Linked DNA regions of Pseudovibrio sp. M1P-2-3. The protein of the gene in region 2 interacts with the protein of the main gene of each other region in a pairwise test. Links are inferred from orthologs where the notes say so. Each region holds a gene or a part of one and is shown on either strand. Other genes may lie near its edges. The genes, in order: secD and pheT.

Region 1 (12,021 bases), 2.3 Mb from region 2 along the record:
AGTCGATGTTAACACTATTTATGAAAAAGATAGTGGCTCCTATATAGCCAATACCATTCAGGTTTATGGTGATGTGTTCTACTTGTTTGAGACACCATACGCAGTCTTTATTCCATTCGTTAGTGGAGCCTTTGTTGCCCAATCAGCAAACAGCTTCACAGAGGGAGGCGGAGGTAACACTTCTCAAGTTGTTAATCCAGATACGCAAACTGCTTTCTTCACAACTCTAGGAGCCCGGATACAAAGGGAGTTTGAAATCTCCGATCACGCTCTGAGTATTTTTGCCGAAGCAGGTTGGCAGCATACGGCGGGACAAGACACTTCGAAAACCCGCAACTCCTACCGTCATGATACAAGTGCAGAACAAATCATCGAAGGGGTACCGCTTGCTCGCGACGTTGTCTGGATAAGTGCAGGCTTTGAGGGTGAGATCCGTGAGAACTGGAGCCTTGGCGTTGCATATGATGGCCGGTTTGGAGATGGAACCACGGATAATGGTGTACAAGCCGAGCTGAGAGTACGTTTCTAGGTAACCAGATAGAGATAACACCGTCCTCTTTTAGTTCAGCTGAAAGGGGACGGTGTCAGATAAAGTCGAGTATTCTACTAATAATTGTAATGCGGTCTAATCCCAACGAGCCTCATTTTCACGTCTCGAAAACTCAACCTCTTCCCCTTTTGCGACCAGTTGGGCAATTTTTATTGGTCCGCCCTTTTTATCAAACTCAATAACTCCGATTCCGCTTTGATTGAGCAATCTTTGTCCATGAGGTGTCCCAACCGGCTTTCGGGGTATGACCCGCATTCTGCGCCTACGTGTAAACCAGTTCAAGGGAGAGCGAGGTGCATAAAGCCATCGGTTCAAGTGATCCAGCCGGTTAAGAAGCTTCTTGGGAAACTCATTTTTAATACCACTACTGCAAACCTGCCATATTGTCGGTCCACCGGAATGCCCCCTCAACTCCACATCGTAAACGAACGAATAATGCACATCGCCAGATAAGATCGTGAACCGTTCTGGAGTTTTTCTATGACGGAATACATTCAAAATACCCTCCGCAGTGCCAGGATGGGCCATCCAGTATTCCGCGTCTACAGCAAGGGGCTTTCCCAAATACGTCATTAGCTTTTGTAGGGTTTCAATGAGCTTCACTCCAAAGATGGGAGCGGCGGAAACCAATAGGACACTTTCCTGCCCCCTCAATTCCCTTTGTAAGTCCGTTATAGCTTCCCAATCCAGCAGGCCTGACGGGTTGTCTCCAGAACGCTCTGAGCGCCACCGGCGGGTTCGTGTATCCAGAACCACAAGAGGCGGCTTTGTAGCCCAATGATAATCCCAGTTTTCAAATGCAAACAAATGCCTCTCAAAATTTGTATGGTCCTGCCCCCCTGGGTTTGCGAGGGAGTGCTGTAAGCCTGATATCTCTGTCATGGAAAAGGCTTCTGGACGGTTTCCCCAACCTTGATGGAGAAAGTAGGCAGCTAGTGCATTTCCAATAATACGGTTTGAAAAGGGATGCCCATACGCTGCGTCCTCCCAATTGCGGTTTAAATTCCAGTCATCCGTAACATCATGATCATCAAAGATCATGGCCACAGGCAAGTGCGCCATAAGTCGGCGTACAGCTGGTAATCCTTCAATAAAGTTTTGTAAGATACCTTGCTCATTTCTGTATAGTTCAAGGTCCGCGGGACTTAACCCCTCAGGTTCATCAGGCGATAAAACTTCCCATGCAGCTGGTGACCAGACTAATAAGTACATACAAAAGAACTCTGCGAGGGTGATCAGATGGTTACGCGCATGAACTGATGTAAAAATTGGCTTTTCGGCACCTTTAAAAAGAACCAAACCAAGTGCTTTTCCAGCTTTAGAATTCGGAAGAAAGCTCTCGCGGTTAAAATAGGTATCTTTATGCTTATATAAGTCAGTACCCGTTATTGGGGCCTTACTGTCCAGCTGAGACAAGTCTTCATCTTCAAAACCAAGCCACTGTATAAGACCGTGAATTGCTCTAAGCACAGGTCCCGCTACATCATCAGCGTAGATCTGGTCACCGCTCATCACCAGAGCCGCAGGCCATTGACAATGTGTTGGCCCTTCTTGAACAACACCATCTACCCTATTTGCAAGATAGTCATCGGCAAGAACCAACCCATCCGTGGAATCGTGATGAGGCTTACGACAGGAGCCGTGGAGCAGGGCTCTAACATTTTGACTAAGGATAAAACCCGGCAACGTCTGCTGTTCGTAACATAAGTCTGGTGCCCAATTGGTGTGATCTTGCCAGCCACCTTCCTGATCATCCTCCAAGAAGAGAGAAAGTCGATAGGCAATCCACTTTTCTGTAGGCAATGCGGCGTCCAACGGCAAATCAATAAGAATATAATAAAGATTTCTACCAGCTGCGATGCAGCAGCCCCCCTCCTCTTCCGGTAAGATTTCATAGACTTGCTCTCGTGCTTCAGTTGGAAACAATTCAATCCGAACCTTTGCCCTTGCGCGAGTGGCGAGCCAAAATGTGAGACGTTTTGGTTGGAGCCTTCTCAATATCGGACCAGCAAGAACAGCGGGAAGACTTTTAGGCTTTGCCATGAAGTGTAAGTGCCTTTTTATAATTTTGAGCCTTGAAGGCATTCTTTATTTTCAAGTTAAAATAAGGTTCACTCTTACTTGGTCTTCCCACAGCAGACATCAAGCCTGCACGCACACGTTTTCTAAGTAACCGCAACATTTTACTGTTTCAGAACGTCTAGGGCACGGCTCATTATTTATTCTAGGTCCGAAGCCTTTATTTTTGACCAAACAGTGAGCAGCATAATATCTGGCGGATTACCGTTTGGTAGCCGCCAGCTATCAATGACATACTTTTGACCAGACATTTTCTCGCGAACAACAGCCGTGGCATGAGGATATTTGCCATCAAAAAAATACCCTCTGGTTTGCGGCCTTTCAACAATATGGTGCCTTAACAAACTCTTGGACTGCAAAAAGACGAGTAAACTTGTCGTATTTGCAGCTTCATCTATACAGTCCATTTGTCCAGGAACCCCAGCATTGTAGATATCCAGTCCACCTAAATCATCTGAAGAACCAATCAATTTGCCAACCCGCTTTTCTTGCCAACTGACTGCATTCGATATTGCTTGCCGCTCCAATTCGGGAGTTTCCCCTCCTTTAGCAAAAATCGTACGCAATTGCGCCATATCGCCTTTTGAAAAATGTACAGAAGAGTGATAAGTGCAGCCGAACCCGTGACATATATAAACTCTGTCCTGCTTGCCTTCCCGCGCGCCCATTTGACCATACCACGCTGCAATTTCTTGTTCTGACGTTATGGAACATCCAGCGCAGCCCAAAGCAAATAAGAGGACTGGCAACCCACTTTTTAGGATTCGATAAGCCAAATAGACCCCGCTCAAACTGGTCAGACTTGGGAATTAATGGAGCCGATGATTGAATGCATCAAGCTCTCAGGGTAAGCAGGAGCCAACTACCTGTATTTTTCATGCGGCTGACGTTTTTTTGCACCACGAAGTATGACGACATGCAGGCCGAAAAGAACATTTAAAATAGGATCTTCTATGACACAAAAGCCTATCCATGTGGTTGGCGGCGGACTAGCCGGAAGTGAAGCAGCTTGGCAGATTGCCCAACGAGGCCTCAACGTTGTACTTCATGAAATGCGCCCACAAAGAAAAACTGATGCGCACAAAAGTGACGGTCTGGCAGAGCTGGTTTGTTCCAACTCATTCCGTTCTGACGATGCTGAAAACAATGCTGTAGGCTTATTGCACGAAGAGTTACGTAATGCTGGCTCTTTGATCATGAAAAGTGCCGATGCAAACAAAGTTCCAGCGGGCAGTGCCCTTGCCGTTGACAGAGATGGGTTTTCCAACAGCGTACAAGCAGCACTTGAAGAGCACCCGAATGTAGAAATTCGCCGAGAAGAAGTTTCTGGCATTCCACCGCAGGAATGGGGAAAAGTCATTCTGGCAACTGGCCCGCTAACCTCTCCCAGCCTAAGTGAAGACATTCTACGGGTTACCGGTGAAGATTCCTTGGCCTTCTTCGATGCAATCGCTCCAATTATCCATACAGACTCCATAAATATGGATGTGGCATGGTTCCAATCGCGCTATGATAAAGTTGGCCCCGGCGGCAATGGTAAGGACTACATCAACTGTCCGTTAGACAAGGAGCAGTATGAAGCATTCATTGATGCTCTTATATCTGGAGAAAAAACGGACTTTAAGGAATGGGAACAAAACACCCCCTACTTCGATGGCTGTCTTCCCATCGAGGTTATGGCAGAAAGAGGCCGAGAAACGCTTCGCCATGGTCCAATGAAACCCATGGGGCTCACCAACGCTCATCAGCCTGATATCAAAGCCTACGCCGTTGTTCAGCTCCGGCAGGACAACGCTCTTGGGACCCTCTACAATATGGTCGGGTTTCAGACAAAGCTGAAATACGGAGCCCAATCCGAAATATTGAAAATGATCCCGGGCTTGGAAAATGCGCAATTTGCGCGCCTTGGTGGACTGCATCGCAACACGTTCTTGAACTCCCCTAAAGTTCTGGACGAAACTCTTCGCCTGAAAGCTGCACCACATATTCGCTTTGCCGGGCAAATTACCGGCTGTGAAGGCTATGTTGAATCCACAGCGATTGGATGCATGACCGGTATTTTTGCGGCACACGAGGCTTTGGAAAAGAGCTTTGATATTCCTCCAGTCACAAGTGCATGTGGAGCGCTTATCGAGCACATTACAGGTGGCCACTTGGTGCATGAGGAAAGCGGCAAACCACGTTCGTTCCAGCCAATGAATATTAATTTTGGCTTACTCCCACCCTTGGACGAAATGCCAAAAGCAGAAGATGGAAAGCGGTTAAGAGGCAAGGACAAATCCCGCGCCAAAAAGCAAGCAATGGCCCGCCGCGGCTTGGAAGATTTCAAAGCGTGGATGTCTGACAAGAGCATCTGATACAAATAAGCCCCGCTGAGACCTCAATTGCACAGCGGGGCAAATTTTTTCGCATACGATATTTACTTTAACTCTTTATACAAAGTCTCAAACAACAAAACCCACGCGACCGCTTCAGCTCATTGTCAGTGCATATATCCCCCCAAAGCTGATACCAGTTTTCAAAGGCCCGTCTTACTTAAGTACTCTTGTCACCTCCTTACGTGACAAAAGCCGGGCTGCATTCCACATAGCCCACTGTCGCTTCAATTCGGGCAGAGGGTGAATAGGATGCAACTTCCCATTTTTAGGCCTCCTAAACCGCTTCCAGTATTGCTGGTTCAGCATCATCGGTAGGAATGCCGGAGCCACCTCTCCTACATTTCCGCTCAAGGATTTAAAGGCTTTGTTCTGATGAAACTCGGCATGCTCCACCATCTCTGCAACGGCAGATTCCAAACGCTCATTATAATCGCCACTAAACAGACGTTCCTGATCAACATTGTTCCGACGCATTACATCCATCGGAATAAACTGCTGGCGGCGACTGGCTTGCCAGGGCAGGGAGACAAGAAGATCTGTAATGCCGTTGGAAACTCCTCCATGCCCGCAGGCTTCACTATAGTTTGACGCCCGCTCATACCCTACAAGAATGATAACTGCCATTTGCATAAGGAGAGACTGCGTTTCTCCAGTATACCCCTCCAAATCCGCTAGTGACGGCATGGGATCGTTGTAGAGGTCGAACTGCCGCGCTTTGATCATGGACTCCAGCGCGGTTGCGGGTAACCCAAATTGATTAATTGCATAAATAAGCTCAGCTGCGACAGGGTTATCCTGCACGCTCCCGTGACTTTGCCCCGAAATAGCATCCAGCCACCATTGCAATCGAACCTCTCCTGGGAGAGGATCCTTCACCATTTCTCGAATGCGGGAAATTTCCAAGTTAAACGCGTAGAGTGCAAATAACCCTCGCCTTTTGTCTTCAGGCGCATACAAACAGCTCAGGTAGCGATCACGATCAATTTTAGTTACCTGCTCCCTGCAATAAGCGCTATTATCGCTCATAGTTTCTTCCAAATTAAATGGGTGACTTATTCAACTGCAAGAATAGCAGCTGCAACTGCCCGGTTTTCATCAAGTAGAACATTGAAAGTACGTACGGCATGGCCTGTCGCCATAACATCAGCCATGATGCCATGTTCACGGAAAACACTACGAATTTCATCGGGCAACGGCACTAAACTCGTACCTGTTCCAATGATGAGAATTTCAATCTCATCACTTTGGTCCAGAACCTGCTGAAAACAATCCAAATTGAAGTCTGTTGAAGACACAAGGTCCCATCCATGCATACCGTCGGGTACACAGATCAGGGATCCCCTGTGCGACATATCGGCAAAGCGAAACCCGCCATTTCCATAGGCTTCAATTGGAGCTCTTTGTGGGAAGTGAGCATCTCTTATAATAGTTTTCTGGCCACGCTTTGCCACTTTTACATCCTCGTTATGCGACCTCTTAAGCGGCCGCCCCGCCTTGTTTATGGTCCCCATTTTCCGACGACTTATCGAATGCAGAACGGCGCAAACGCATCAGCAACAGCAAAGGAGCTGCTAAGAAGATGGAGGAGTAAGTTCCAATGACCACACCAAAGATCATCGCCAAGACAAACGACCTGATAACTTCACCGCCGAATATCGCTAGCGCAAAGAGTGCCAGCAAGGTAGTGAAAGACGTCATTGTTGTACGGGACAATGTCTCGTTGATCGAACGATCAAGCAGATCTTCCAAAGTCATCTTTTTATAGCGGCGCATATTTTCACGAATGCGATCATAAACCACCACCGTATCATTCAATGAATAACCGATGATCGTCAGCACTGCAGCTATACTGGATAACGAGAAGTCTAATTGCAGGATCACAAATAGACCAGCTGTCAGCAAAATATCGTTAAACGTGGTGATGATGGCACCCAAAGCAAACTGCCATTCGAAGCGAAACCAGATGTAAAACATTATGAGAACGAGTGACGACACTACTGCCGTTACTCCAGAAACCGCTAACTCACCAGACACTCTGGGTCCAACAACTTCCGTACGCCGTATCTCAACATTATCTGACAGTACAGATTTCACTTTATCAAGAACCAGTTGTTCTTGACCGCCACCTTCACCCTGCTGTTCTATACGAATAAGAACATCAGAAGGATTTCCAAATTCTTGAACTTGAACGTCTCCCAAGTCCAACTGACTTAGGTCCGCTCGAATCTGTGAGATATCGGCGGGACCATTCGTTGTTTTAATTTCGATTAAGGTTCCACCTTCAAAATCGACACCAAAATTCAGTCCAATTGTGAAGAACATAGCAACAGCTGCAATGGCCATTACAACAGCTGCGGGAAAAGTTATCCGTCGCCATTTCATAAACCGGAAGTTAGTTTTCTCCGGAACAAGTCTTAGAAGTTTCATCGTAGCCTCTCCGGATTAAATCGGTAGTTGTGTCATTTTACGACGGCGCACCCAAACTGAAATCAAGAAACGGGAAACCGTAAATGCCGAGAAAACAGTAGAGAAGATACCGATCATCAAGGTCACTGCGAAGCCTTTTACAGGGCCAGAACCAATCATGAACAAAATAACAGCTACAATCAATGTAGTGATATTTGCATCAAGGATTGTCCCCAGTGCCCGGCTGTAGCCAGCGTCGATGGCACCAATTGCAGAACGCCCTGCCCGCTTTTCTTCACGAATTCGTTCGAAAATCAAAACATTGGCATCAACAGCCATACCAATAGTTAGAACAATCCCAGCAATACCTGGAAGTGTGAGGGTTGCCTGCAATGTCGTCAGCGCCCCAAACAACAAAAACACGTTTGTTATTAGAGCGAGGTTTGCAATCACGCCAAAGCTGCCATAAGCGGCAATCATGAAGATAATAACTAGAACTGCAGCAACTACGGAGGCAAACTTACCGGCATCAATTGAATCTTGACCGAGACCCGGACCAATAGACCGCTCCTCCAATACATTCAAACGGGCAGGTAAGGCACCGGCACGCATGAGAACGGCAAGATCATCGGCTGATTGAACTGTAAAGTTTCCCGATATTTGACCTGAGCCGCCAGTAATTGGCTCATTAATAGAGGGTGCTGTAATAACCTCATTATCCAAAACAATTGCAAATTGCTTGTTTACATTTTTCCGCGTGACATCAGCAAAAGTCCTTGCTCCTGCCGTATTAAAGCGAAAGCTCACCACCGGTTCATTTGTGCGCTGGTCAAAGCTTACCTGAGCATCCTGAAGGTCTTCTCCAGTTAGCAAAGGTGTAGAATCCAGTAAATAGGGTGTTTGACCGTCCGTGCCATAAACCACTTCCGTTCCTGCCGGTGGCCTACTTTGGAGTGCTTGCGTGGGAGACATAGCATAGTCAACCAAATGGAACGTCAACTGAGCTGTCTGCCCGATTAGATCTTTGAGTCTTTGAGGATTACTTTCACCTGGAGCCTCCACCAAAATCCGATCACTGCCTTGCCGTTGGATACTAGGCTCTGTCGTTCCGAGCTCGTCCACGCGGCGTCGGATCACTTCGATAGATTGTTTTACAACGGATGAAAGGCGCTGATTTAAGCCATCCTCTGTGAATGTGAAGCGGAAAAGTCCGTCTCCCAAGTCTTCCAGTTGATACTCATTAACGGGCTGCCCAGCAAAAACTCCCGTATTTAGCGGATTAAGCAAACCAGAAAGACGCTGTTGCGCTTCATCAATACGGGCAGCATCACGAATGCGAACCTGAACGCTATCCCCTTTGGCACTAAGCCCCGTATACCCAATGCGAGGCTTGTCACGCAACGCATTACGAACGCTGCCTGTCAACGTACGTAACTGCTTGTTCTTGTAATCTGCCTCATCAATCTCATACAGCAGATAAGCACCGCCTTGAAGGTCCAACCCTAGAACCACTTGTTTCTTAGGTAACCAGTCCGGCCAAGATTGGACAACGGATTGGGGAAAGAAGTTTGGAAGTGTTGCTAGCACACCACTTAAAACTACGAGGGAGATCAGGATGATCTTCCAACGTGCAAAATACAGCATAGTTGCTCTGCCCATTTCAGATCTACCCGCGTGGAAAAGTATTCTCTACGCGAGCAGATGTAAGAAAGTTAAAATAAAAGCTTACTTGCCTTCTTTTACAGGTTCAGTTTTAGACCTGACTTCTTGAATCATGGAGCGTACGAGGCGAATGCGAGTGCCCTCTGAAATTTCAACCTGCACTTCACTCTCGTCTACGACTTTGGAAACTTTACCAATTAGTCCACCTGAGGTGACAACAGTATCGCCGCGGCGAACATTATTAACCATCTCTTGATGGCTCTTCGCCCGCTGACGTTGTGGACGGATGATTAAAAACCACATGATCACAAAAATCAGGACAAATGGCAAAAACTGCATAACCATTGTAGTCGGGTCACTGCTTCCAGCAGCAGATTGCGCGAACGCAGGTGTGATAAACATTTAGTTCTCCTTGAGCCCCTTCTGGAATTTACAGCATGGGCAATTTAGGCCAATAATCGGGTGAAACACCTGTTCAACCTTAAAACCGTGGCTTGGCGCTGGACTATACAAGTCATCCCACCGTTTTCAAGGGATTGCCGTCAATACAAACACTTTCCCCAAGTGTCTTGAAAAAGACAGAGGCGTAATCCCCTTGATCTGCATAGTCGAATAACTACAATCTCTGGTCAACAGCTCTACAGTCAACTGTTATTTAGGTATGAAGGTATCAATGACCAGCCCCTTGCAATCAGATAAAACGTTTAAAGAGCTTATTACAAAGCTGAATAAACTGGTGGATTTAGCAATACTGGCTTTACCCACTAAACCCAAGGCTCCAATATTTTCCGAATGCAATGCCTTTTTGTGGATGAAATCAGATCATTCTCTGAAAAGCATTCCAAATGTTAATCAAACTCCTATTGACCTCTTATGTGCAGTAGAGCACTGCAAAACGCAGCTTTTAGCCAACACCACGCGCTTTGCAAACGGATATTCAGCTAATAATGTTTTACTTTGGGGCGCCAGAGGCATGGGGAAATCCTCCCTAATTAAAGCGTGCCATACCCATATAAATCAAACACTCTCGTGCTCTTCCACTAACCAGCTTTTAAAGCTGGTGGAAATTCACCGTGAGGATATTGAGGACCTTCCAATTCTCATGGACCTTCTTCGCTCATCACCCTATCGGTTTATAGTTTTTTGCGATGACCTGTCTTTCGATGGTGAAGATAGTAGTTACAAAAGCCTGAAAGCCGCGTTGGAAGGCGGAATTGAAGGGCGACCAGAGAATGTCCTATTCTATGCGACATCAAATCGACGTCACCTTATTCCACGTGACATGATCGAAAATGAACGCTCAACCGCCATTCATCCCTCAGAGGCTATTGAGGAAAAAATCTCCCTTTCAGACCGTTTTGGCCTATGGATTGGTTTTCATAACTGTTCACAGGAAGATTATCTCCAAATGGTCTCCACTTACGCCAACCATTTTGGCCTAGACTATGATGCATCCGCCCTGAAACAGGAAGCGTTAGAGTGGTCAATTACCCGCGGTTCACGTTCAGGGCGCGTGGCATGGCAGTTTATTCAGGACCTTGCTGGTCGCTTGGAAGTAAAACTTTAACAAATGTTTGGGAACCATCTACTGATTAATTAAAGCGCGCTGCGTTCATTTTCATTCACGCCCAGCGCTCTAACTCGCTAAGACTGCGGCAGATGCAACATTGGATCGACCGGACGATTATCCTTCCGTAACTCAAAGTGCAATTGTGGCTGAGTTACCGAGCCAGTTGCTCCGGTCGTGGCAATTACCTGCCCCCTCTTAACAATATCACCACGCCGGACAGAAAGATCCTTGTTGTGGGCATAAGCAGATACCCACCCATCTGCATGTCGAATTAAGATCAGGTTTCCAAAGCCCTTCAGCTCATTTCCAGCATAAACGATCGACCCTGCTTCCACGGCTTTGACTTGTGTACCTTCTGGAACCGCAAGATTAATACCATCATTCTTCGATCCTCCAGGTTTGGGTCCAAACTCAGATATGATCCGGCCCCTCACCGGCCAGCGGAAGTACTTCTCCCCTTTGGAGGTATTAGTGGTATTCAAATCTTCACTTTTCTTAGCTTCTTGAGCCAAGATAGGAGCTTTAGGTTCGATTGAGGCAACTACAACCTCTTTTACAGTCTCGCTTTGAGGTTTCTCAGTAACGATAACTTCAGGAGTACTGTGCGTTGCCAGTGGAGTTGGGGCCGTAGTTTGAGTTACTTCAGAAACAGGCACTGCTATAATTGGACTGGTATCATAGGAGATACTCTTTGGCTGCGGCAGCAGGCTAACAAAGGCAAGTTGCTGTGTGCCTAGCGAGACCTGTTTTTTCGGTTTGGCGCTGGGAGTAATGCGAACAGCATTTTGCCTCAGTCCGTCATAAACTGGCAGTTGCTTCGTCTGTACTGCTGCTGGGCGAACATAAACCGGTGTTGTTTGGGGTATACTGTCAGTAACAATTGGCCGAGCACCGCCAATAGGTGCTGGCGGTAAGGTTACAACAGCAACGTCAACTTCATTCGCGCTACTTTTGGTTTGTTCTGGCAAAATTTGAGCTTGGAGCGGTGCTGACGCTGTTTTGGGGATATGTGGTGCATTTCGAACGACCCTCCCCTCGGAATTTGCGTTATAAACAGGCGCCTTAGGCTCTGCTCGCACTGGAATGACTATCGTATCATTTGGTTGAATTGCGGACGGAACTGTTACCCTGTTCACCATCATTAAAGCATCAACAGGCACGTTATATTTATAGGAGAGAGTATAAACGTTCTCTTCCGGCCCAACCCGCACAGTCTGGCCTCCAACAGAGGTCCAGCCGGAATTCTGTTGAGGCGATTTAGTGAGACGCGCCGGAACTCTATCTCCTGCGAGAGGATTCAACGCTGTTCTTTCAACAGGGGCGTAACTCAACTGCGTACTTTCATCCATTGTTGCTCTGGGAGGAAGTTTTACAGC
Region 2 (12,155 bases):
AGCCTTGGATCCGCGCAAACATCATGACACCCGACGAGTATCTGGGTGCAATCTTGAAACTGTGTCAGGATCGTCGCGGTATTCAGGTTGACCTGTCCTATGTGGGCAGCCGTGCCATGGTAACCTATGATTTGCCGCTCAACGAAGTTGTTTTTGACTTCTATGATCGATTGAAGTCCATCTCCAAAGGGTATGCATCCTTCGATTACACCATTAGCGAATATCGCGCTGGTGACTTGGCAAAAATGTCTATTCTGGTGAATGACGAGCCCGTAGACGCGCTGTCCGTTCTTGTTCACCGTTCACAGGCAGAGCGCCGTGGCCGTGCCATGTGTGAGGTTCTTAAAGAGCTTATCCCTCGTCACATGTTCAAAATCCCAATTCAGGCCGCACTTGGTGGACGTGTTATCGCGCGTGAAACTCTCTCTGCCCTGCGTAAAGACGTGACTGCGAAATGTTACGGCGGTGACGCCACCCGTAAGCGTAAGCTTCTGGAAAAACAGAAAGCGGGTAAGAAGAAAATGCGCCAGTTCGGTAAAGTGGAAATCCCTCAGGAAGCCTTCATTCAGGCCCTGAAGATGGACGACTGAGACCAGTTTTGCCTCAAGAATAGTCCACGCCTGTGCATCTGCTTAGCGCACAAATATACGAACTTATTGAAAGGCAGCCATCTGGCTGCCTTTCGTATATATACTTAAGTTCTAATTAAGTATATTTTTAACAGATATTTATTTAAACACGCTTTAATTGCCTTTTTATCAATCATAAGTTGATGCAGCTAAAATACACCTACCTAGGCAACTGGCTATATTTCTGCCCTATCAGTAAAAATGGATTTGCTATGAGTGAAAATAATACAACTCAAATCAACATTAACGTAAGTGAAAACCAAAAGTCGGCCATTATAGGATTTGTTCTGTGGTTCTTTCTTGGAATGCTCGGTATTCATCGAATCTACATGGGCAAAATAACTTCAGGCATAGCCATGGCTGCCATGACGGTTATAGGCGGGATTACAGCTATCTTCTTAATAGGTTACTTTATTTTAGTTGCAGTGTGGGTATGGTGGATAATAGATCTTGTTCTCATGGCTATTAATGCAAGTAAAGGTCAAAAGTTGCTCTAGAGTTGCAAATATAACCCAGCTTTGTACTATGCAACCAATCGCTTGACTATCTCTTGGGGCCTCGCTTCTTTTACTACCCAAAGCGAAGCCCCAAATAGGAATTTCAATAGGCCTGTTTAACTCACAACTGATGAGGCTCGCCCTCTCCGCCATTCAAATAGTCCTTCAGGCTATTTGCAAAATATCGTTCCCATCCGTCTACACAGATCTCATGGCATTGCAGTGCTGGAATCAGCCCCTCATGGGTAAGCGTTATAGAGCATCCTCCATTCTTTTTTCTAATATCCCAGCGTAGCCTCGTGTCATTCCATTCTTCAGGCTCAGAAACCTGCCGACTTATAATATTGGAAGCCGTGCACGACCAAAGAACCTGCTCAGGTACTTTGGAGTGGTCCAGACGAAAGGTCTTGAATGATGGCCCAAAGTGAACGGTCATCTCACCCTCTTTGCGGTCAACTTCCGGCGTCCACCATTTCTCAACATCCCCGATAATCGCTTGGCAAGCGCGATCAGGAGAGCAGGCAACCTCTATCGTTTGCGTGTAACTTTCGCTCGGGCTCTTCCTATAGGAAGCCTTTGCGAGAAACTCACCTACACTTTTGCGAAGGGCACCAAAATGCTTATCCCAGCCTTTATCGAAGGCTTGAAAGAGGTTGAGAGCGACAGACCCTGCAGCGTCTTCAACCCCATCGTGGGTCAGTAACAAACGGGTACCACCGGCAACCTCCTCCAACTCCCAAATCACAGTCGTCTCATTGTGTTTTAGTGGTTCAACGATAAAGGTGGTGACGAGCCTGTGGGGCGGGTCCATTTCAAGTACCTGCCCCCATATCAACGGAACGCGCCGGTCATTCTCATCGACACGGTAGAGGCTATAGCTCGCGCCACTTGAAAGGTTCTCTTCTGCGGGGTGATACCACTCCCCAAGCTTATCCTTGTCAGTCAAGAACGACCAGACGATCTCACGGGGAGCTTCAAAGAAAATAGATTTCACCAGAGTTGCCGAATTCATTGCTCTTCCTTTCCTTGATTTGCCTGCTCACGTGCAACTGCATCTTGCAGGAGTGACAAGCGTTGATCCCAGAATTGGCTGAAGTAGTTGAGCCAGTCGGAAACCGACTTGAGACCTTGCGGCTCCAGCCTGTTCACCCGCTCCCGCCCCCTTGGAAGCACTGAAATGAGTTCCCCTTCGCCAAGAATTGTCAGATGTTTTTTGACTGCAGCGCGGGTGATGTCGAAATGAGTGCAAACCTGAGCGATTGTCATGTCTTGACGACTCAACAGCAAGAGAATTTCGCGGCGTGTCGGGTCCGCAAGAGCACGAAAAACGCACTGTTCCTGTTTTGAGTGGTAGCTTTGCGGGGTGGGCATACGGGCTGTTTCTCCTCATCCAATACCAAAAGGTACCACATAATGTAGTACCTTTTGGTATTATGTCATTCCCCCAAATATAAGGGAAATACAGATGTGATGCGGAATAAGAGCTCTAAAATAGGAGAACTGTCCTGCCCTATATCCGGGTTAAACAGCTCCCAAAAGGGTTGGCCACAGTACTTTTTTACTCGTCCTGAAAGAATTTAAATGCCCCACAGAGCGCAACCCATAGTCTTTAGGCTGAATTCGAATTCTCTCAATATCCGCTGCTGAATAAACACGTGTCAACCGATCGGCAGCTACCGTCGGGACCATCTGGTCATCTTCAAAACTGATAATGCGCATGGGGCCTGCGTAAGGAACTGCTTTCCCTTGGCGAATGCTTTTCTCTACTTGCTTTTCATAGAGGTTTCTCTCATTGCACCATTGTCGCCATGTCCAGAAAACATCGGAGGGCATGTTCTCGGCCATGCCAAATTTACTTCCTACAAAATAACCCTTAGCCCTCGTCCAAAAGGGACCGAGAATATGCCAGAATAAACCTACCCAAAAAATATAGGGAAACGAATGATCGTAGAGATGTGTCGGGCCACTGGCCACGGTTGTCATGCGGTCAATTTTGGACGTATTTTCGTGAAACGGCGTTCCTAACCCGCCAAGTGATTGCCCTATAACATGCACCTCTGGCGTTTTTGCCAGAGAGACAAGATAGTCTAGAGCCGCTTGTTGATCGCAAATGGCCCAGTCCATCATATTGGCCTTACTGGCCTTGAGTGCATCAATCGTTTTCGGCTCATTTTTCCCGAAATCTCGATAATCATAGGTAAGCACAAGGTGGCCCTGCTCTGCAGCCCACTTAGCAAATGGGTGATAAAACGACTGGGGAACACAAGTCGCAGCATGGATCACAAGTGAGGACTTGAGAGGCCCGCGTGGCCAAAAAACAGTTCCACGCAGCGTCTCCCCATTGGAGGGGAAACTCACCGTTTCTTCTTTCACCCTTTCCTCACTCTTCAGCATCTCGCCCATAGTCCTTCCCACATATTAGCCATCCTCAAACAGCACAGTGTAGCTGCTCCATTAGAATAACAAGCTGCCCATTGGTTCCACTGGATTTTAAGGAATGCTGACAAACAGGCCTGCAAAAGTTAGGACTAAGGATAGCTGCCTATCATTTTTGTTCCTCTAATTTTCGGATAATTCTAGAATTAGTTAGGCAGATATTTTCATAGTCTCTCTCTAGTCTATTAATAAATTGCAGTGATTTCCAAGGAGCAGACCATGTCTCTTCACGTGGGAGAAGTTGCGCCGGATTTTACGGCGGACACAACGATAGGTACTATTAACTTCCACGAGTGGAAAAAAGACAGCTGGGCTCTTTTCTTCTCCCACCCCGCCGACTTCACTCCCGTGTGCACAACAGAACTCGGCCGTGCCGCACAGCTGCAAGAGGATTTCAAAGCTCGGAACGTTAAACCCATCGCTCTTTCAACCGACAGAATTGAGGACCACTTGCGGTGGGTCTTCGACATCAATGAAACTCAAGATGCCTTGGTGCGCTTTCCGATTATTGCAGATAATACAATGGAAATATCTCGCATGTATGACATGATCCATGCGCAAGAAAGCGAAGTGAAGACCATCCGCACTTATATGATCATCGATCCCGACAACAAAATCCGAGTAACCTGCGCCTACCCAATGGCCGTTGGACGCAGTTACACAGAAATTTTCCGGATTATAGATGCTTTAATCGTCAGCGACATGCATCAGGTCGCCACTCCTGTTGACTGGGAGAAGGGGGACTCGGTCATCATCCCACCTAATATTGACAACGCCACTGCCCGCCGTATGTTCCCCCGCGGCTGGAATGAAGTCCTGCCATATCTGCGTTATACGCGCTACGATCAATAGAGAGTGCCCGCATCAAGCCCCCCTTCATATACTGACAATATCAAAATTATCGGCTTACATTATAGCGATTGACCTTCTGTGCTTGGGAAGTGACCATTAACCGACTAGGCACAGGAGATTCAGATTGCCTTCCCACAACATACCCCTCATTTTGACTGTTATACTCGGCCTCGCTGCCTGTGCTTCTGCAGGTAACGAGACCCTTAGAAGCGAGACGCAGGTTTCACTGGACCAAAAGTTTGAAAAGGGTGTGACTACAAAAGAGCAGGTTAAAACCTCTTTCGGACAACCTCAGACTTTGAATTTCACAGACAGTGGGAATGAAGTCTGGAAATACAGGCACGTACGCGCAAAAGCAAAGGCGACTAATTTCATACCCGTTGTCGACCTTCTAGCAGGTGGTCAAGATTTAAAGACGAAAGAGCTCGCACTTTTCTTTGACACAAACGGCGTTCTGGTCAACTACTCCATGACTGAATCTAAAAGTGAAATCCGTACTGGGCTCATCACCGCTAACGCTCAGTAGATAACAAAAACGCGGCGCTCAAGATGAACGCCGCGTTTTATTTTTTCATCTACTTGCAAGTCTTACCCGCGTAGTGTTCCGCCGGTTGTTTTTGCGACAGCTGCAACAATCTTGGCAGAGACAGCTTCGATGTCCTCATCGGTCAAGGTTTTCTTAACCGGTTGAAGCATCACGTCGATAGCCAGAGAACGCTGGCCTTCTGGAACGCCTTGCCCCTCATAGATATCAAAGAGTGTTACGTCTTTGATCAGATTTTTGTCCGCACCACGGGCAGCTCTTAGGAGCTTTTCAGCCGGAACATCCGCATCCACAAGGAACGCAAAGTCACGGCGCACCGGCATCAGATCAGCCGCATTGAGTGCGCCCTTGCTGCGGGTTGCTTTTTTCTTTGGTGCTGGAGGTGCGTCAATGAACACTTCAAAGCCGACCAGCGGGCCTTCAAGATCCAGCTCTTCCAGTGTTTTGGGGTGAATTTCACCAAACAGAGCCAGCGTATTCTTCGGACCCAGCTTCAACGCACCGGAACGACCGGGGTGGTAGTAGCTCGGCGCATCTGTGAACACCATCAACTTCTCGGTCGGAGCACCAATGGCAGACAGTGCAGCTTCTGCATCCGCCTTGGCATCAAACACGTTCACAGCCTCAGAGTTACCGGACCAGTGACGACCTGCGCCGCCCATGGACGCAGTTCCGCGGCGGATACCGGCAACGACCATTTTCTGGCCCTTTTCCGTATCATCCGTGAACACTTGTCCAACTTCGAACAGAGCGACATCCGGATAGCCACGATCAGCATTACGCTGAGCAGCAGTTAACAGACCCGGCAACAAGGACGGACGCATGTCGGACATATCTGCGGAAATCGGGTTAGCCAATTCCAGTTCCTTGCCGCCGCCATCGAAGATTTCAGCTTGACGTTTGGAAATGAAGGACCATGTGACAGCCTCGTCCATACCACGCGTTGCCAGCGTACGGCGGGCGCTGGAGCGGCGGTTTTGGCTCACGGTCAAAACTTTTTCTGAGACAGGCGACATGCGCGGCAAAGTTTCGGCTGGGACATTATCCAAGCCAATAATGCGCACAACCTCTTCAACCAGATCAGCTTTGCCATGTACATCCGGTCGCCAGCTTGGTGGAGTTACCTGAACGCTCTCACCTTCACCGGAAATAACAAAACCAAGCGCACTCAAAATACCTTTGATTTCATCGCTGGAAACATCCAGACCAGACAGGCGTTTTACTTCTGCAAACGGGAAGTTGATGACCAGTTCATTAGAAGGAACATCACCGGCAAGGGTTGCCTCGGTTGCTTCGCCGCCGCAAAGGTCGATCACCATTTGCGTTGCAGCGTCCAAGCCTTCAGCCATGTAATTCGGGTCAACACCGCGCTCAAAGCGATAGCGTGCATCGGACACAACATTGAGCTTGCGACCTGTGCGGGCAATCATCAACGGGTCCCAAAGAGCTGATTCAATGAGGACATTCACAGTCTCATTGGTACATCCGGACTGCTCGCCGCCCAAAATACCACCAAGAGACTCAACGCCGTTATCATCGCTGATTACAACAGTACCACTCTCGAGAGCGTACGTTTTACCATCAAGACCGGCGTAGTCCTCACCGTCACCATCATAGTGGGTTACAACCAGATCACCATGCACCTTATCCGCATCGAACACATGCAGAGGACGGCCTTGGTCGAATGTCATGTAGTTGGTAATATCAACGAGGGTGTTGATCGGGCGCAGACCAATATCGCTCAAGCGCTTTTGCAGCCACTTTGGCGAGGGGCCATTTTTCACGCCCTTTACCAGACGCAGACCGAATGCAGGACAATGCTCTGGATTATCACCCAGCTCCAGCGTCAAACCAATAGGGTTCGGACCAGTTGGCGCGAATGCTGGTGCCTTTGGAGCTTTCAAGGTACCTAGGCCAGCAGCAGCAAGGTCGCGAGCGATGCCGTAAACACTGGCGCAGTCAGGACGGTTTGGAGTGAGACCGATTTCGATGACAGGATCATCAAGGCCCGCATACTCAACGTACGGCATTCCAACAGGGGCGTCATCCGGCAGGTCGATCACGCCGTCATGCTCATCAGAAAGTTCCAGCTCGCGCTCGGAAGCCATCATGCCGAAGCTTTCAACATCGCGGATTTTGCCAACGGACAAAGTCACATCAAGACCGGGAACATAATCGCCCGGCTTGGCAAACACACCCACAAGTCCAGTGCGGGCATTCGGCGCGCCGCAAACAACCTGCAACGGATCACCTTCACCGGTGTCCACTTTCAGTACGCGTAAACGATCTGCATTGGGGTGCTGCTCCGCATGCAAAACCTTGGCGATTTTGAAAGCGCCAAGCTTTTCAGCAGGGTTAACAACCTCTTCGACCTCAAGGCCGATCATGTTCAGTTTCTCAAGAATCTCGTTGAGACTTGCATCGGTCTCAAGATGGTCCTTGAGCCATGAAAGAGTGAATTTCATTGATCTGCTCTTCTTTATCTAGGCAGCGGAAGGACCGCGAATTACTTGGAAAGGCCAGCCAACAGAGTTGGCATGTCCAGAGGGCGGAAACCATAGTGCTTGATCCAGCGTACATCGCCATCAAAGAACGCACGCAAATCTGGCATGCCGTATTTCAGCATGGCAAGGCGGTCGATACCGATGCCCCAGGCAAAGCCTTGGTAGACGTCAGGGTCGAGGCCACAATTACGCAGGACATTCGGATGCACCATGCCCGAACCCAGAATTTCCATCCAGTCGGAGCCTTGACCGATTTTCACTTCACCGCCCGAGCGGTCACACTGCACGTCCACTTCCATGGAAGGCTCGGTGAACGGGAAGAAGCTTGGGCGCAAGCGCAACTTCACATCATCCACCTCGAAGAATGCCTTGAGGAATTCCTGCAGGGTGCCCTTCAGATGCCCAATGTGGCTGGCTTTATCGATGACAAGACCTTCCAACTGGTGGAACATGGGCGTGTGCGTCTGGTCACTGTCACAGCGGTATGTGCGGCCCGGAATGATAATGCGCAGCGGTGGCTCCTGTGTGCGCATGGTGCGAACCTGCACTGGAGAAGTGTGCGTACGCAGCAACTTGCGCTCACCCTCTTCGTTTTCATTGAAGAAGAACGTGTCGTGCATTTCACGCGCTGGATGCCCTTCGGGAAAGTTCAATGCTGTAAAGTTCAGCTCATCCGTTTCAACGTCCGGCCCTTCGGCAACAGAAAAGCCCATATCTGCAAAAATGGCGGTAATCTCGTCCACCACTTGAGAGATCGGGTGAATGTGGCCCATTTCCGTAGGCGCAGCACGCAGCGGCTGTGTCACATCAATGGTTTCGCTTTTCAAGCGTGCATTCAGGGTTTCTTCCTTAAGCACGGTTTTACGAGCAGCAATGGCATCGGCAACACGGTTTTTCAGGCCGTTGAGTGCCGGCCCCATTTCCTTACGCTCTTCCGGCGTCATTTTGCCGAGCGTCTTCATTTTCTCAGAAACGGAACCCTTTTTACCAAGGGACGCCACGCGCACATCTTCAAGCGCAGCTTCGCTGTCAGCACCGGCAATAGCGGTGTTGATATCAGCTTCAAGTATTTCGAGGTCGGACATAATCCCTCAAAGGTTTGCAGCAGGCTTTAAAAGCCAAGCGATAATAACGAATTCGTGGAGTGTCTTTTAGCAGGTTTACAGCGGCTTTCCAGTGGTGAACCATGAATTTTCCAAGTGCCGACAAAGGTATTTCCTACTCAGTGTCTCAAGGCGGGCTCACGCTGGACTTTATCTTGATAGCTTTGGAAAATTTGAGGCGTTCCGCAAACGGATCATGCGCACTGTAGCGTGTTAATTACACACTAGAATCTAAATCGTCCGCATGCAGGCCCTGCGTGAATATGGGGGGAAACGGAGCGAATCGTAGCTCGGTTATGCTGATGGAACTCTATCATGCAGCTAGACTAGTAAAGACTACATCCAAGATCAATCAATGATTTAAGGAAGGAACACGCGCAATTATAGGCCCCATATATTATGGGTATGTATTTATACGTGCATATAGTCTAATGTTCTATGGCTGCATATATTTGGGGGGAGATAGACAATGATTGAATTTCTCTGCGTTATGGCCATCCTTGCCATTATCACCATTGTCACCCACTGGCGCAAAGATGGCGGAAAAGACACACAGCAGCGGACCAGCCAACGTGTAAAAGGACGACGTGGCACTCACGCTTCTCGCTGAAAACTACCGATCTCCGGATTATATGTGGCCGTTAAACCTCAAACCAGTTTAGCTTAGGCCCCATGTTGTGCACGAGAGTTTCCCCAATGCGGCCTGTTTGGCCCCATGCAAAATGAACATGGCCACACAGGTTCAACACCGGTTGTGTGCTCTTTACGGCATCATGTACTGAAACACTGCCCCCATGAGAACCATCTTTATGCAGGTCCGCAATGCCATAGGGCGGCGTGTGGGTTACCAGAACGGAGCCACGCGGACACGAAGAGAGCAGCGCCTCTGCCACCTCTTCGCTCATCGCCTCTCCATGATTCTTGTCCATCTGCTTGGGCACTTCTTTTCCCAAACCAAAAAAGAAATGGCCTTCCAGCTCTACACCTGTACCGTGCAGAAAGTGCCCTAACTCCCAACCTGCACAAAACTCTTTCAGTTCGTGTTCACGATCATGATTTCCCGAAACCAGAACAACAGGGACCCGGCACCCTTTCAAAATCTCGAGCGTATCCAGAAGGCCAATACCTTTATGGGCAAAATCTCCCGCTCCAACAACAACGTCCGCTTGAGCACTTTCCTCTACAATGGAATAGGCAACATCTTGCTTACGATGAAGGTCGCTAAAACCCAGAATACGCATGGGATACCTCTTGGCACTTACAGTAAGTCTTGAGAGCGGAAATACAGTATTTCCGTCACTTTGCAAAGCGTAGAAGAGCCGCGCCCATTAAGGTCATCATGGTCGAGAAAACCCGCCAAACACTAATGCTTTCTTTGAGCACAAAGGTACCAATCACCAGCGCAAAAATAATACTTGTTTCACGTAGTGCAGTCACCAGAGCAATCGGGGCAAGGGTAAATGCCCAAATGACAAGCGCATAGGCTACATATGACGCCAACCCACTCCCCAGAAATAAGAGTTTATTATGCAGTACCAACCGCTTCAGCACCAATGGATTGCGGTAAAGCATGATTAAGAAAAATAGCAGGGAATTTCCCAGAGACAGGATAGAGTAAAAGCTCAGCGAGTTTCCGGAGATGCGGGCCCCCATACCATCAATAAGAGAATAAGATGCAATAAAACACCCTGTTATAAAGGCCAAAATTGAAGCTCCGTTATTGCGTGCTCCGCTGCGCTTGCGCTCCAATGAAATACTCAAAATGCCTGCTGCAATGGTAAAGACTGCCAAAAGCTCCAGCCCCGCAAGCACCTCACCAAGAAACAATACCGAAACACCAGCCACCAACAGGGGCGCTGTTCCACGTGCCATAGGGTAAACTTGGGTTAAATCCCCTAGCTTGTAGGAATAGAGCAGGAAAATCTGATAGCCGGTGTGGAGCACGATTCCCGCGAGGATATAGGGAATACTCTCCAGGGCCGGTAGCGGTACAAACAACAGAGCCAGCAAGGCAAAGGGCACATGCCCCAAAACTACCGCGCTCATGCCCAGATACTTGTCACTCCCCCCTTTAACCAGAGAATTCCAAAGGGCATGAAGAAAAGCAGCCGCAATAACCGCAACAAAAACATAAAATTCCAAGAAAGCCTCCGAGTCCTCAATTCTATCTGGAAGGACACAGTATAAGGTGTGCGAATCGCTAGTTTACCGAGCAGAGCAGACTAGGGGCTTTCGGGATCGTGTCAAATCGAATGCAGTTTTCTGCAATCAGAGCTTTCCCTTGCCTACCGCGTAATTTTTATCCAGCAAGATTTCTAGGTGCCGTTTCAGGCGCCGCTGCGTACGGATGTTTTTAAAGAGTTTAATTTCATAGATCGGAATAAGGTGGTGATTATAATAGGGCTTCACATCGAAGCTCTTGCAGTAGAGCTTGCCATTTTCATCCACCACAATAGCAATATTCTCGGGGCGGTCGGCAAAAGCTGCCAGTTTGTGCTCTCTCAAAACATCGAAGTACTTTGTCAATGCCTCTCTGAGCTCTGGATTTTGAATATTTTTGTGCTTCCTGAGATATTGGCGAATGGTTTTGGTATCGCTGTTCCAAAAGTTCGTAATCCGCTCAATCATGAGTGCAGGGCCCCGATCCGTCTCCACCATTCCGTAGACTTTTGTGAAATAGCGGTGACCTGCAAGCCCCTTATCCTCGAGCACACGCCAACCCATAATTTCATCATGGTTGCCGCTCAAGTGCCTGGTTCCCAGTCCCAGCTTATTGCGAAACTCTCTCCGAAGCCTTTTAAGTCCACGATTCTTTCGAGGGGGGCGCGGGGTTTTTCCATCAAACTTTAAGAGCTTAGTGTCATCGTCAGCACACTCCCATGACTGGCGAAAACCACCTTTATTCACGTAATTCCCGACCCTATAGACCTTGTGATCACTCTTGTTAGGCACTGCATACTCCGAAAACATTATCACCGCTTTTATAGGGGAAACCCAAGGCTTTTCAAGGCTCTCAATTAAGCCCTCAGCACACTCAACCTCACATTGAGAAGAGCATAGATATGTATTTATGTTTACACTTTTCTTCTGGGTTTAGAGTAATCTGTGCTTACAATTACCATTCATCAAAGTCGTTGGGGCAAAGAGTTTTTATGGTTGACGTTGCAGCAAAACCAAACGGGCACATCAATAAACTTCTTGATCTCTTCAAGAGCAAATTTCCCCTTCATTTCATCTGGCCCTACATTGTCAATGCCAGTGCCCCGATCAAAGGGAAGATGGAAACATTTAACCTGATGACAGCACAGGGCCAAACATACAGCTACGTAATTTACATACCACCCGGTTATGAAGACGGTGACGAGGAGTATCCTGTTCTCTATCACCTTCATGGGGCCGGAGTTATACGCAATTGGGTGGAGCTGGATTGCAACCGCCTCGCCAAACAGCAGGAAAATGCAGTCAGACAAGGCAGTACGCACCCTCACATCATTGTGGCTCCCATTGACAAAACCCGCTTTTCCATGTGGGTCGATTCAGTAGATGGTCAAAGTCAGGCCTATTCCAAGTTCATGGATATTCTGATCCCC

What was found.
Region 1: the proteins of pheT (region 2) and secD interact in binary tests that used the Escherichia coli proteins (3 or more experiments, as listed by UniProt). The link is inferred for Pseudovibrio sp. M1P-2-3 from one-to-one orthologs.

Annotation. Positions count from the first base shown.
Region 1 is NZ_JARRCW010000001.1:2,605,279-2,617,299, forward strand. What follows is about bases 6,754-9,704. They hold secD (protein translocase subunit SecD), read right to left. Parts: upstream 9,058-9,704; coding sequence 7,450-9,057; downstream 6,754-7,449. Other genes in these bases: secF (protein translocase subunit SecF), read right to left, coding at 6,754-7,434; yajC (preprotein translocase subunit YajC), read right to left, coding at 9,139-9,477. Also shown: P6574_RS11285 (autotransporter domain-containing protein), read left to right, coding at 1-529; P6574_RS11290 (alkaline phosphatase D family protein), read right to left, coding at 626-2,593; P6574_RS11295 (hypothetical protein), read right to left, coding at 2,580-2,732; P6574_RS11300 (hypothetical protein), read right to left, coding at 2,770-3,204; methylenetetrahydrofolate--tRNA-(uracil(54)-C(5))-methyltransferase (FADH(2)-oxidizing) TrmFO, read left to right, coding at 3,583-4,986; P6574_RS11310 (phytoene/squalene synthase family protein), read right to left, coding at 5,161-6,033; P6574_RS11315 (Mth938-like domain-containing protein), read right to left, coding at 6,060-6,458; more of secF, read right to left, coding at 6,484-6,753; P6574_RS11335 (ATP-binding protein), read left to right, coding at 9,749-10,642; P6574_RS11340 (peptidoglycan DD-metalloendopeptidase family protein), read right to left, coding at 10,720-11,994. UniProt on the Escherichia coli protein: Part of the Sec protein translocase complex. Interacts with the SecYEG preprotein conducting channel. SecDF uses the proton motive force (PMF) to complete protein translocation after the ATP-dependent function of SecA.
Region 2 is NZ_JARRCW010000001.1:277,753-289,907, reverse strand. The notes cover bases 4,714-7,798. They hold pheT (phenylalanine--tRNA ligase subunit beta), read right to left. Parts: upstream 7,424-7,798; coding sequence 5,003-7,423; downstream 4,714-5,002. Other genes in these bases: pheS (phenylalanine--tRNA ligase subunit alpha), read right to left, coding at 7,465-7,798; P6574_RS01355 (hypothetical protein), read left to right, coding at 4,714-4,940. In the rest of the region: lepA (translation elongation factor 4), read left to right, coding at 1-590; P6574_RS01380 (TM2 domain-containing protein), read left to right, coding at 842-1,126; P6574_RS01375 (SRPBCC family protein), read right to left, coding at 1,248-2,138; P6574_RS01370 (ArsR/SmtB family transcription factor), read right to left, coding at 2,135-2,497; P6574_RS01365 (alpha/beta hydrolase family protein), read right to left, coding at 2,648-3,529; P6574_RS01360 (peroxiredoxin), read left to right, coding at 3,782-4,414; more of P6574_RS01355, read left to right, coding at 4,539-4,713; more of pheS, read right to left, coding at 7,799-8,547; P6574_RS01340 (hypothetical protein), read left to right, coding at 9,035-9,175; P6574_RS01335 (metallophosphoesterase family protein), read right to left, coding at 9,207-9,806; P6574_RS01330 (DMT family transporter), read right to left, coding at 9,862-10,707; P6574_RS01325 (YrbL family protein), read right to left, coding at 10,834-11,517; P6574_RS01320 (alpha/beta hydrolase), read left to right, coding at 11,718-12,155.